4 regions of the Paenibacillus sp. Cedars genome follow, and region 2 is predicted to be linked to each of the others. Evidence: predicted binding sites of a transcription regulator. Region 2 holds the regulator's gene; each other region holds the start of a gene.
What was found. Region 2 encodes Rex, which represses fermentation and respiration genes when NADH is low (regulators of the CRP and FNR family bind a similar motif). Its sites were predicted from a motif close to TTGTGAAATATTTCACAA; they were not measured.
Positions count from the first base shown of each region.

Region 1: the regulator Rex is predicted to act here: its motif matches at 1,717-1,734, upstream of B9D94_RS13200 (cytochrome ubiquinol oxidase subunit I).
Region 3: the regulator Rex is predicted to act here: its motif matches at 1,510-1,527, upstream of B9D94_RS29895 (cytochrome ubiquinol oxidase subunit I).
Region 4: the regulator Rex is predicted to act here: its motif matches at 1,775-1,792, upstream of adhE (bifunctional acetaldehyde-CoA/alcohol dehydrogenase).

Region 1 covers NZ_CP020866.1:2,501,629-2,504,762, forward strand. Annotated here, with positions in the region: gene B9D94_RS13190 (hypothetical protein) at 1-176, shown strand, start outside; gene B9D94_RS13195 (stalk domain-containing protein) at 359-1,213, shown strand; gene B9D94_RS13200 (cytochrome ubiquinol oxidase subunit I) at 1,901-3,134, shown strand, end outside.
Region 2 covers NZ_CP020866.1:3,528,303-3,531,436, forward strand. Annotated here, with positions in the region: gene B9D94_RS17760 (amidohydrolase) at 1-957, opposite strand, end outside; gene B9D94_RS17765 (redox-sensing transcriptional repressor Rex) at 932-1,597, opposite strand; gene dinG (ATP-dependent DNA helicase DinG) at 1,661-3,134, opposite strand, start outside.
Region 3 covers NZ_CP020866.1:6,209,138-6,212,271, reverse strand. Annotated here, with positions in the region: gene cydB (cytochrome d ubiquinol oxidase subunit II) at 1-39, opposite strand, end outside; gene B9D94_RS29895 (cytochrome ubiquinol oxidase subunit I) at 26-1,429, opposite strand; gene ade (adenine deaminase) at 1,718-3,134, opposite strand, start outside.
Region 4 covers NZ_CP020866.1:3,708,012-3,711,145, forward strand. Annotated here, with positions in the region: gene adhE (bifunctional acetaldehyde-CoA/alcohol dehydrogenase) at 1-1,701, opposite strand, end outside; gene B9D94_RS18725 (Crp/Fnr family transcriptional regulator) at 1,978-2,703, shown strand; gene B9D94_RS18730 (hypothetical protein) at 2,793-2,951, shown strand; gene B9D94_RS18735 (hypothetical protein) at 3,012-3,134, opposite strand, start outside.

The sequences.
Region 1 (3,134 bases), 1.0 Mb from region 2:
CTATCAAAAGTTTAACAGATAAAGATGCGAAGACTTTCTTGAACCTTATATACGCAGTTTTGAAAGATAACACGAGTCCTAAAGAACAATTGATTTCAAATGTATTGTCCATTTATGAGAAGCAAATACCGAGAGTGGTTAAAGCAAGACAGAATCATAATGATGGATCAAGCTGATAGATATAAAAGCCGTATAAGTTACACCTAAAGAAGAGGCTGGACTCTCTCACAAGGCGTTCAAAACCGGTAGTCGTGAGACGCACGATCTACGGAACGGATTTTACTGTCGCAGCAACTTTTCTAAGATCTATGTGTTACTATTGGAGTATTGAACTTTACATTAAGTGGGTGATCATTACTTGAAGATTAAGAAATGGAAAAATGCAATTGCCGTTATACTTATGATATCCGTACTTTTACCGCTGGGAGCACAAAAATCGGATGCGGCTTCGAAGTACGTTGAACTGGAGTTGCAATGGGAAGACGGCCGAATCTCTCATATTGAGACGCTGCTTAAGGACGGGGTTACTTACGCAAGTTTTTTCTCACTCGGCAGTGCGGCAGGTCTGCTGTGGAAGATGGAAGGTGACGATGTGGCCGTTCTGACAAGGGATCAGAAACGCATTGTTGTACACATGGGCAGCAAAATTGCTGAAGTTGATGGTCGAAAAGTGGATATGGGCAGAGAGCCTGTGTGGTATATCAGTCACCTTTATGTGCCGATTCAATTTCTCGCATCTGCTCTGGATGGGGAAGTGGCTAATCGTGACACAAAGACGGGGAAGGTAACCGTGACTGGACTCCACAATTATACGGATACTTTCTATGGCAGCATGATGGGATACAGCTATGTGATTCGTGCAGCAAGAGGGGATCTTGAGATTACTAATGCTGTTACGGGACAAAAGAATTCGATTCCGCTAGGCATCAAGGACATTAATGTGAATACTCACGATCTCAGCTTACAATTCAAGCGGACTCCCGAAAATTTACTTATTGTAATCATTGAGTATTCTAATCGAAAGACTGGAGAATATGATCTGTATGCATTAGTATTTAAGAATAAAGGGCTAATTCGCAAATCTGTTGCTCACGGGTTAATGGAGCAGCATGAATGGTTGAAGTCGGACGGCACCATTCAACTCATTGATGATCACAATATACGTATGATTGATGATGGAAGCGGCAATGTACTTGAAGTGATTGCTCGGTAACGTTGGACAACAAGAACATAAAGACTCTAAAAGTCGCTTAATATGCGACTTTTTTTGAGGCTCCATAAAAAGAAGAGGGCTATGGGAACAAGGTGTTCAAGTCCCAAATCCATAAAAAAATTTGGCGCTTTAGCCTTTCTACTCTTTTTATTTTTGTACCTAATGGGTAATAAGATGATGTTGGCTCTGATGGGAGGGATACGCGCATTACCACGTATGAGGGAGATGAATCAATAGCTCCTTCGAGTGCATTCTGTATTTTTCACCAAGTTGTCAGAAAGAGTTGACCCTTTCTTGAACGTTTAGGGACGAAGACGTGTCAGTGATTGATTTGCTAGGAGACAAAGATATAATAATTTTAACTATTAGGTTTCATCTAGTCATTTAAATGCATGTAGTACCAGGTTTATACAGGCTCGCAAGATCTCGCTTCAGTCGGGCAAACGGTAGTCAAACGAAGCAACCAACATATTGCCCAACACAGTGCTGTCATTTACGTTACTTTGTGAAAAAATTCTCTTTTTATATAACAGAGATCGAGGAACGATTCATAAAACGCAGCTTGCAGCGATGTCGCCTAAAGCCTATCCAAACCTGATATTGAATGCAGCCCAACGGGTGGCAGGCCTAATCCAAAGTTTAATTTATCACAATAATGGAACAGAGTTTAAAAGGAGGCAGTATAAAATGGCAATTGATACGGTAATGTGGAGCAGGCTGGTGACAGGCATGACACTCGCATTCCACGTTATTTTTGCGACACTTGGTGTCGGTATACCCTTAATGATCGCTATTGCAGAGTTCATCGGGATTCGCAAGAAAGATCCCCATTATACACTGATGGCGAAGAGGTGGGCACGAGGTTTTGTCATTTCTGTCGCGGTTGGTGTCGTGACCGGCACCGTGATCTCCCTGCAGTTGGCTCTGGTGTGGCCGAACTTTATGAAGCTGGCTGGGAATGTCATTGCACTGCCATTATTCATGGAAGTGTTTGCGTTCTTTTTTGAGGCCATTTTCCTGGGCATTTATTTGTATACGTGGGATCGATTCAAAAATCCGTATATCCACTGGTTGCTGACCATTCCGATTGTGTTGGGCGCAGGCATGTCGGCTGTCTTCATTACAACGGTGAACGGATTCATGAACCAGCCTGGAGGCTTTGTGATGGAAGCAGGCCAATTCACGGCGGTTGACCCGGTGCAAGCGATGCTGAATACGGCAACGTTCTCCAAGGTGTTCCATGTATTAAGCTCGGCCTATTTGACAGGGGCAGCCCTGTTAGCCGGTATCGCAGCCTTTGCGATGCTGAGAAAAGGGGTATCCGCCTACCACAAAAAAGCCTTGAACCTCATGATGGCCGTTGTTTTACTGTTCGGGGTGCTGAACACGTTAGCCGGGGATGTGTCCGCCAAGTTTTTGGCTGAGCATCAGCCGGAGAAGCTTGCTGCGGCAGAGTGGCATTTTGAGACGGAAAGCGGCGCGGATTTGATTCTAATGGGATGGCTGAATGCAGAGCATGAAATTCTAGGGGCTCTTCACCTGCCGAAACTGCTCAGCTTCCTGGCCTTTGGAGACTTTAATGCAGAGGTAACGGGGCTGGAGGAATTTCCCCAGGACGAATGGCCGCCGCTTCTCGTTCATTACCTGTTTGATTTGATGGCCGGAATCGGATTTGCTCTGCTCGCTATTGCGGTGCTGTATTTCCTGTTTGTGTTCTGGAAAAAACGCAATGAGCTTAACAAGTGGATGCTTCGCATTATCGCACTGGGCGCACCGCTTGCTTTCCTGGCTGTTGAGCTGGGCTGGTTCTATGCGGAAATTGGGCGACAGCCGTGGATTATCCGCGGGATTATGCGGGTGGAGGAAGCTGCTACGTCTTCACCGAATATAAGAATTTTATTCTTCGTTTTCTTGCTCCTGT
Region 2 (3,134 bases):
AGCCAGACGCATCTCTTCAAACATATCCAGATTGTTATTGCTCGCTGGTCCGTCGGTACCCAGGGACACGGTAACGCCGGCTTTCAGCAGTGCAGGCACGCGCGCTATACCACTGGCAAGCTTCAGATTACTGCCTGGATTATGAGAGACCGCGACTTGATATTTAGCCAAAATCTCGATCTCTTCATCAGTCAAATGGACGGCGTGCGCCAGAAGTGTAGGACGAGAGAACATGCCCAGCTTCTCCAGATGCGCAACGGGACGGAGTCCGTAGTCATTCACATTCTGGGCCACTTCCGTGTCCGTTTCCGACATATGTGTATGCAGCGGCAGATTCAAATCATGGGATGCTTGGACGAATTTTTCAATTAGATCCGGTGGACACGTATACGGTGCATGCGGCGAGAGCATCGTTGTGATTCTGCCATCGGCTTTGCCGTGCCAGTCCTTCGCAAATGCAACCGCCTCATCCAGTTTTTGCTGCTGAACCTCAGGCGGACATAATCCGATAACGCCACGGGTCAGGACACCGCGCATTCCTGAATCCTCTACCACCTTCGCAACCTGGTCCATCTGATCATACATATCCACAAAAGTTGTGGTTCCGCCCTTGATCATCTCCAGCACGGAAAGAGAGGCTCCCCAGTAAACATCATCGGCCGTGAATTTGGCTTCCATCGGCCACATTTTTTCCTGCAGCCATACTTGCAGCGCCAAATCGTCTCCATAACCGCGGAGCAGTGACATGGCAGCATGTCCATGGGTATTTACCAAACCAGGCAGGAACAACAGATGTGTGCCGTCGATAATCTCGGTTCCTTCCTCTACCAGCGGCTGTTCCTCACCAAGATAGGTAATGCGGTCATTCTCAACAAACATGTATCCACGAAGAACGGATCTTCCATCCTCAAGCACAGCAAAAGTACCGTTCTTAACCATCCACTTCGTTGTCGTCATGTGAAGCTTCCTCCTTACCGTTGTCCAAATAATAAGCCAAGCTCTGCAAATCGGTTGTAAAATCGGCCGTATGAATACGGATATGAGGTGGAGCTTTCAGGATGGTTGGCGCAAAATTCAGAATCGCTTCGATGCCTGCTGCAATAAGCTGATTAGCTACGTTTTGCGCCTCAAAATCCGGAACGGTAATAATCCCGATACGAATGCCGTATTCATGTACGGTTTTCTCAAGCTCTTCCATCGGCTGAACCGTCAAGTTGTTGATTTTCATACCAACTTTGGGGGAATATGAATCGAAAATAGCCACAATCTTCATATTATCCTTCAGGAATGCATTGTAATTGGATAATGCATGTCCAAGATTACCGGCTCCAACCAATGCTACATTAATCTTCTGGTCCAGCTTCAGAATCTGGCGAATCTTCTCAATCAAATAGGAAACATCATATCCGATCCCTTTCCGTCCAAAATCACCGAAATACGCCAGGTCCTTACGAATTTGAGCAGGATTCAGATCCAGTTTCTGCCCCAGCTCCTGGGATGAAACAGTTGAGACCTCCCGCTTCTGAAGCTCATTCAAATAGCGCAAATATACAGGTAATCTGCGGACCACGGCTTCCGAAATTTTTTCCGATTTCATGCATGCTCCCCCTAGTAAAGGTTAATAACTACATCTCTTGCATTTTCATTCTTCGTTTAGCTATCATTCATCGGATTGGTTATCTGCTCCAACCTCGACCTCTTCCTGAAGCCATTCCGAGATGCGTGGAACAATTCCCTCTGTCGGCATATGCTCCATCTTAGGTCCTGGCAAGGAATATAAGAAATATTTCCCGTAATAGGATTCAATCACCCGGGTATCGTATACAATCACGATCCCTTTATCCTGTGCCGTCCGCACCAGGCGGCCAAACCCTTGCTTGAACCGAATAACCGCTTGCGGAACGGAAAGCTTCATGAAGGGGTTCTTTTTCTGCTGCTGCAGCAGTTCACTCTTGGCTTCCACCAGCGGATGATTCGGCGGCTGGAAAGGCAGCCGTACAATAGCAAGACAGGTCAGCGCCTCGCCCGGAATGTCGACCCCTTCCCAGAAGGAGCTGGTGCCAAGGAGCACCGATGCGCTGCTCTCCTGGAAGCGTCGAATCAACTTGGTTCGACTGGTCCCGTCCATTCCTTGCCCCAGCACCGCAATGTCACTTAATGCCAATGCTTCCTTCAGTGGCTCATGCACCTGACGCAGCATCCGGTAAGAGGTGAACAGAACGAGCATCCTTCCATGGGTAGCGATCGCCGTTTCGGCCAGTGACTGCACAAGTGTGTTCACAAAGAGGGCATCCCCGACCGATCCCTTCACGCTCGGAAAATCACGTGGAACGACAAGCAGCGCTTGTTCTCTGTAATTAAACGGAGACGGCAGCTGAACCGTGTTCAGATTACCGGCTTCAGCCGCTTCCTGAAGACCCAGATTCTCGATCATGAACTGGAACGATTTATCCACCGACAAGGTAGCCGATGTCAGAATGACGCTTTGTTTTTTATCAAAAAACAATTCCTTTAAATGAGTGCTTACATCAACAGGCACTGCATAGAGCTGCAGCGATTTACTGCGGAAATTGCCATTAGCCTCCATCCAGTATACCGTACCCTCATCATTAAGAGCCATGAAGGAGCGCAAGTCCTCACGGTGAGCGGCCAGGTCTTTAAACAGTCCGGACAGATCCGTAAGCAAGCTGTCTGCACTGTAATCATCCAGATCTTCCTTCATTTCAGCAATCAGCTTGTCACCCTTGCGCACAACGTCACCCAGGGTCACATGAATCTGATGCTCCAGCTCCGCCAGCGATTGCCAATCCTTCGGTTTCTTGAGAGGCGATAACCGAAGTGAGAATTGGCCCGCGTCTCCTGGAGATGCATCCCCGCGTTCCGGCAGCAGTGCAAACAGCTGATCGCTAAGACGATCCCAATTTTCTTTGGCCGTGATGAGATCTGGATACATACGGTCAATGACAGAAGACCATTCTACGGCCTTCTCATGCGGTGAAGCCTGAAGCAGCTGGCGAAGCGCGGGAAGCTGTCCGCTGCGGCTGTCCTTGTACATCCGGGTCAACGTATGCACAACCGTAAAATATTTCATTTGCAAGCCAAGGTGCTTGCCCGCAACGTCCTCAAGATGATGT
Region 3 (3,134 bases), 2.7 Mb from region 2:
GGCAACGAGCACAAACCACAGTTCATTAAGAGACAGCATGGTAGCCCTCCTTATTAAACGGATCGCTTGCGTGGCGGTCTTCTTCCTCCGCCGCATACGGCCCTTTCTTAATGACTTTAATAAACAAGTACGCCATAACGGCAGCAAGCACCGCATAGATGGCTGTAAACGTAATGAGCGAGAACAGGATGGAGCCTGCACTTACGTTCGGAGATATACTATTCTCCGTGGTGATCAGTCCGAATACCGTCCAAGGCTGCCGCCCGATCTCCGTCATGATCCACCCCGACGTGTTGGCGATGAACGGCAATGAAATGCCAAACAGCATCAATCTCAGGAACCATCTGCCAGCGTGCTCGACCTTCTTGCGCAGCATCAGCCAAGCTCCGTACAATCCGAGTAGAATCATCACGCTGCCTGCGGCCACCATAATCCGGAAGCTCCAGAAGGTGGTCCGCACCGGAGGTATATAATCGCCGGGACCGTATTGCTGCTCGTACTGGGCTTGCAGCTCCTTCATTCCGATCACTTCGCCGGAGAATTTGCTATAAGACAGAAAGCTGAGCAAATACGGAATTTTAAGCTCCATCTTGTTCTCCTGCTTCTCCGGATCGATGGACGCAATGACCGTCCAAGCCGCAGGATCGTCACTCGTCTCCCACAGGCTCTCGGCAGCAGCCATCTTCATCGGCTGCGTATCCACCAGATACTGCGCCTGCTGGTGACCGAAGACCGCAACCAGAATGGAGGTGGTGAGCCCCACCACGATGGCGATGTGGAATGATTTTTTGAAGAAATCCAGATCCTGCTTCTTCATCAGCTTGTAGGCACTCACGCCTGCTACCAGGAACGCCCCGGTGGCCAGTGCCCCAAAGATCGTGTGCGGGAATTCTACCAGCAGCTGCCCATTGGTGATCAATGCCAGGAAATCATTCATCTCCGCTCGTCCATTATTCATCTCGAACCCAACGGGACGCTGCATGAACGAATTGGCCGCCAGAATCCAGAAGGCCGACATCAGGGTGCCGAAGGACACCAGCCAGATGCTGAGCAGATGGACCTTCTTCGATAACCGGTCCCAGCCGAATATCCATAACCCGATAAATGTTGACTCGAGGAAAAAGGCCAACAAGGCCTCGATGGCAAGCGGCGCGCCAAACACATCCCCAACAAATCGCGAATAATCCGACCAGTTCATGCCGAACTGGAACTCCTGCAGAATTCCTGTCACTACCCCGACCGCAAAATTAATCAGGAACAGCTTCCCCCAGAACTTGGCCATTTTCTTGTATACTTCCTGGCCTTTGACAACATACATCGTCTCCATGATGGCAATCAAAAACGCTAATCCGATAGACAACGGTACGAAAATAAAGTGAAAAATGGTTGTCGATGCGAACTGAATTCGCGCCAGCATAACCGGATCCATAAAGATACCCCTTCCTTTAGCTCACGTGATCACTTTAAATTTGATTCTTTTTGTATTTTCGCAGACTGCGGCAGAAAGGATTGTGATCAATATCACAATATTAGGAAGGATTAGGGGCAAAAAGTTATAAATTTGTGACGAAAATCACTAAGTGTGAATGGAATTATGTGAGGTTTATCCATTGGAGCATGACTTGCCGCATCCCCTCACAGGTCAAGCCCGGTATTTACGCACCAAAAAAAGCAGGTTCGCCATGTAGGCCAACCTGCTTTAATGCATACCACCACCTTATTGAACCGCGCGAATCTCCGTCTCGATGAGCTTGAACTCCGTCACGTCCGCGATGCCGCGATTGGTAATGCGGATTTCGGGAATCACCGGCAGCGCGATCAGGGAGAAGGTCATGAACGGCGCATGGATGAAGCACCCCAGCTCCTTCCAGGCTTCCTCCAGTGCAGCAACTTCTTCCGCTACGATCTCCACTGGACGATCCGCCAGCAAGCCGGCAATGGGCATGGCCACCTTCGCGAGCACCTGACCGTCACGCACCACGATCATCCCGCCGCCGCAAGCTGCCAGCTCATTCGCCGCTAGTGCCATATCCTCGGCGCTCGTGCCCATCACCAGCAGATTATGGCTGTCGTGCGCCACCGTGGAAGCGACCGCACCGGATTTCAATCCGAAGCCGCTCGCAAAGCCAAGCGAGATTTGTCCGGTTGCGCCATGGCGCTCGATGCACGCAAGCTGAACCACGTCCTGGTTAAGATCAGGCTGAATGATGCCCTGCTGCACGGGGAGCACCGCTGTCATTTTGGCTGTGCGGGCACTGTTCTCGATGACCCGCACCACGTTGACTTCCGTGCGTGCGGTATCCCACTTGCTGCGGAGCAGGAAATCCTCCGCTGTCAACGGACGCTGCAGGCGAACCGAATGGAACGCTTTTTCCGGGTATTGGTATACAGGGAATAGCTTCACAACTTGGCCGTTCTCCGCAACCACCTCACCATCGGTGATCACAATCGACGGCACCATGCTGTTCAGATCATCAAGCAGCAGAATGTCTGCCGTTTTACCTGGCGAGATGCTCCCGAGTTCGAGATCCATCCCGAAGTACCGAGCCACGTTGATCGTGCCCATCTGGATGGCCGTCACCGGATCCACACCCTCTTCGATCGCACGGCGCACCACATGGTTCATATGGCCAAGCCTCAGCAGCGTCTGCGGATACACGTCATCCGTCACCAAGGAGATATTGTCCGTACGCACCTTGTCTTCCGTCACCACCTTGATGACTTCCTTCACGTCCTGCCAAGCCGATCCTTCACGGATCATCAGGTGCATCCCGAGGCGAACCTTCTCTAGCGCCTGCTCTCTCGTCACCGTTTCATGATCGGAGCTTACCCCGGTTGCCAGATACGCCTGAAGCATCCGGTCGTCCTCTGCGGGAAAATGTCCCGTCACCGTCTTGCCGGCACGCAGCGTGGCTTCGATCTCACCGCTCATCGTCGGATCGCCATATACCACGCCCGGGAAGTTCATGACTTCGCCAAGCCCGGCAACTCCAGGCCAGGTCAGCCCTTCTTCGATATCTTCCACGCCAAGCTGGGCTCCTGCATCCTCCAGATCAAACGTCGCCGGCACGCAGGAAGGGATGGTGGTGAATACCTTAAGCGGCAGCTGCTGTCCTTCCTCGTGCATCCACCGC
Region 4 (3,134 bases), 180 kb from region 2:
TTCATAGAACAGCCACATCGCTTTTGCTGCATCCATCGGCGAACCGCCGCCGAGGGCAATGATGCAGTCCGGCTGGAATCGCTTCAGCATCTCCGATCCGCGTTCTACCGTCGTTGTGGAAGGATCCGGCTCAACCTCCGAGAACACCTCGATAGCAACCGGCACTCTGCGCTGACGCAGATAGTGCTCTACCCGCTCTACGTAGCCAAGCTTCACCATCATCGGATCGGTTACGATAGCAACCCGGGTAATATCGGGCATTTTGGCAAGATACTGCGTGGATCCTTTTTCAAAATAGATTTTATCCGGCACTTTAAACCACTGCATATTCACGGTTCTGCGGTTCACCCTTTTCACGTTGATGAGGTTGACGGCTGTTACGTTCGACGAGGTAGAGTTACGGCCATACGAACCGCAGCCCAGCGTCAACGATGGCAGGTTCGTGTTGTAGATGTCACCAATCCCGCCTTGCGAGGATGGCTGGTTCACCAGAATACGGCAGGTCTTCATCCGGTCCGAGAATTTCATGATGATTTCCTCATTGTGCGAGTGGATGACCGACGAGTGGCCCATACCGCCAAATGCTACCATTTCTTCCGCGCGCGTAATTCCTTCCTCTGCATTTTTCACTTTATAGCAGGCCAGAACCGGACTGAGCTTCTCGGCAGACAGTGGATATGCAGGACCTACTCCCTCCAGCTCGGCGACCAGAATTTTGGTGCTCTCCGGCACTTCAAAGCCGCAGGCCTCGGCAATCTTGAATGCCGGCTGTCCGACGATTGACGGATTAACCGCACATTTCTCCGATACCATCGCGTGTGCAGTCAGCTTCGCCAGTTCCTCCCTGTTTACGAAATAACAGCCGCTGGCCATCATTTTTTTCTTCACTGCCGTATAGATAGGCTCCTCTATAATGACTGCCTGTTCAGAAGCACATATCATACCGTTATCAAAGGTCTTGGACAGAATCAGGTCATTTACCGCCTGATCCAGATCTGCACTCTTTTCAATGAAGCAAGGCACATTGCCGGGTCCTACACCAAGCGCAGGTTTACCGCAGCTGTAGGCTGCCTTTACCATCGCGGATCCGCCGGTAGCCAGAATGCAGGCAACATCAGGATGGTTCATCAGTGTATTGGTTTTATCCATGGAAGGAGCCTCGATCCACTGAATGCAATCGGCCGGAGCACCTTGAGCAACAGCAGCATCCCGCAATATCAGGGCAGCTTCCCTGCTGCATGCCTGTGCGGATGGATGGAATCCGAAAATGATCGGGTTTCTTGTTTTGATGGAGATCAGTGCCTTAAAAATTGTTGTGGAGGTGGGATTGGTTACCGGGGTAATCCCCATGATGATCCCGATCGGCTCCGCAATTTTTTGAAAGCTGTCAAAAGCGTTATCCTCAATGACACCCACCGTTTTGTCATACTTGATGCTGTTGTGGATGTACTCTGTGGCAAACAAGTTTTTGATAATTTTATCCTCATATACACCGCGGCCAGTTTCTTCTACAGCCATTTTTGCCAGCTGCATATGCTTATCAAGGCCTGCGATGGCCATCGCCTGCACAATCCCGTCAATTTGCTCCTGATTCAATTCCATAAACTTTTCTTTCGCCCGGTTCGCTTTGTCAATCAGACCTTGAATGTACTCCCCTGCTGTCTGTCCCTTTACTTCGCTCGTTCCTTTACTCACAGCCATATCTCTCATCCTCCCATGGTTCATGATTCTTTCTCTTCTACGGTTTGATCGTATCACAGCCATTTCTAAAATCATGTGAAATATTTCACAATATTAAAATTTATCTTTTCTGTGTGATTTATACCTGTCTTCGCCCTATTTCAAGTGAAAGAGATCACAAAGTTTGAAAATTCGCCATCATTTCCCTCTTGTTCCGCCCCACAAGTGAATGTTTTCACGTTATAATGTATTTAAAGATTAAACAGATCAAATTTTAGGATGTTAGGGGATACCAACATGAAAACTGTAGACAATGTAATGGAAATCGAAAACCTAGGGAACACCCAGTGCTTCTCGGAACAAAACCGCAACCGTCTGCTGGTCACCATGAAGGAAAGAGTACTCCCTGAAGGCTCCCATTTGTTCTGGGAAGGTGACTTCGCCGACAAGTTGTACTTCGTGAAACAAGGAAGAATTAAGTTAACTAAATCGACTGATGAAGGCAAAGAGCTTATTCTATATATGTATCATCCAGGGGATATGGTCGGTCAGGCCGATCCATTCTTCAGCACCAATCACAGCTTCTCGGCAGAGGTGCTTGAGGATAGTGTGGTCGGGGTTATCGAGCATAAGGATTTGGAAATGCTGATCTGTCAGCATTGTGATTTTGCCATTGATTTTATGAAGTGGATGGGCATTCACCACCGGATCACCCAGACCAAATTCCGTGATCTTATGATGTACGGCAAGCCGGGTGCATTAACCTCGACGCTGATTCGTCTGAGCAATACGTACGGTCAGCATCAGGCAGATGATACCATTCTCATTAATAAGAAGATTACCCACACCGATCTCTCGAACATGATTGGGGCAACCCGCGAAAGCGTGAACCGGATGCTGAGTGATCTCCGTAAAAAAGACGCCATTGAATATGCCGGTGGTATGATTGTCATCAAGGATCTGCCGATGCTGCAGGAAATATGCCATTGCGAGATGTGTCCGCTCGAAATTTGCCGGATTTAATGTCACTGCGTCTCGCTGTGCATAATATACAGCCTTTTGACCACAATAAACCTTGTCTTTCCAAACCAAAATTAAAGGGAGTGCTCAGCATGCGTGAAGGTTTGATTCCTGCTGTTCTTGGAACTGTGGTTTCTGCTTCGGGTGCCGCTCTGCTTAGCAGCAAGTATAAACTTGCCGCAACCGGTATTCTCGGCTTCGGACTGGCTCATCTTGTGCTTGGTGCGATTGACCTGGTGGAACACCGGTAAACGATTGGAAAGACTGCACGTCATAAACACACCTTCCTCTAGAGGGTGTGTTTATCTATGTTATATGATCTGAGCCTCCATATAGGCTCGTTCTCCGCTTGGCACTTTCAGATAAGGCCGGATCCCGGCAAACCCCTTCGCATCCAGATCCACACCCGTCATCCAGTTTCCCTCCAGCCAGTC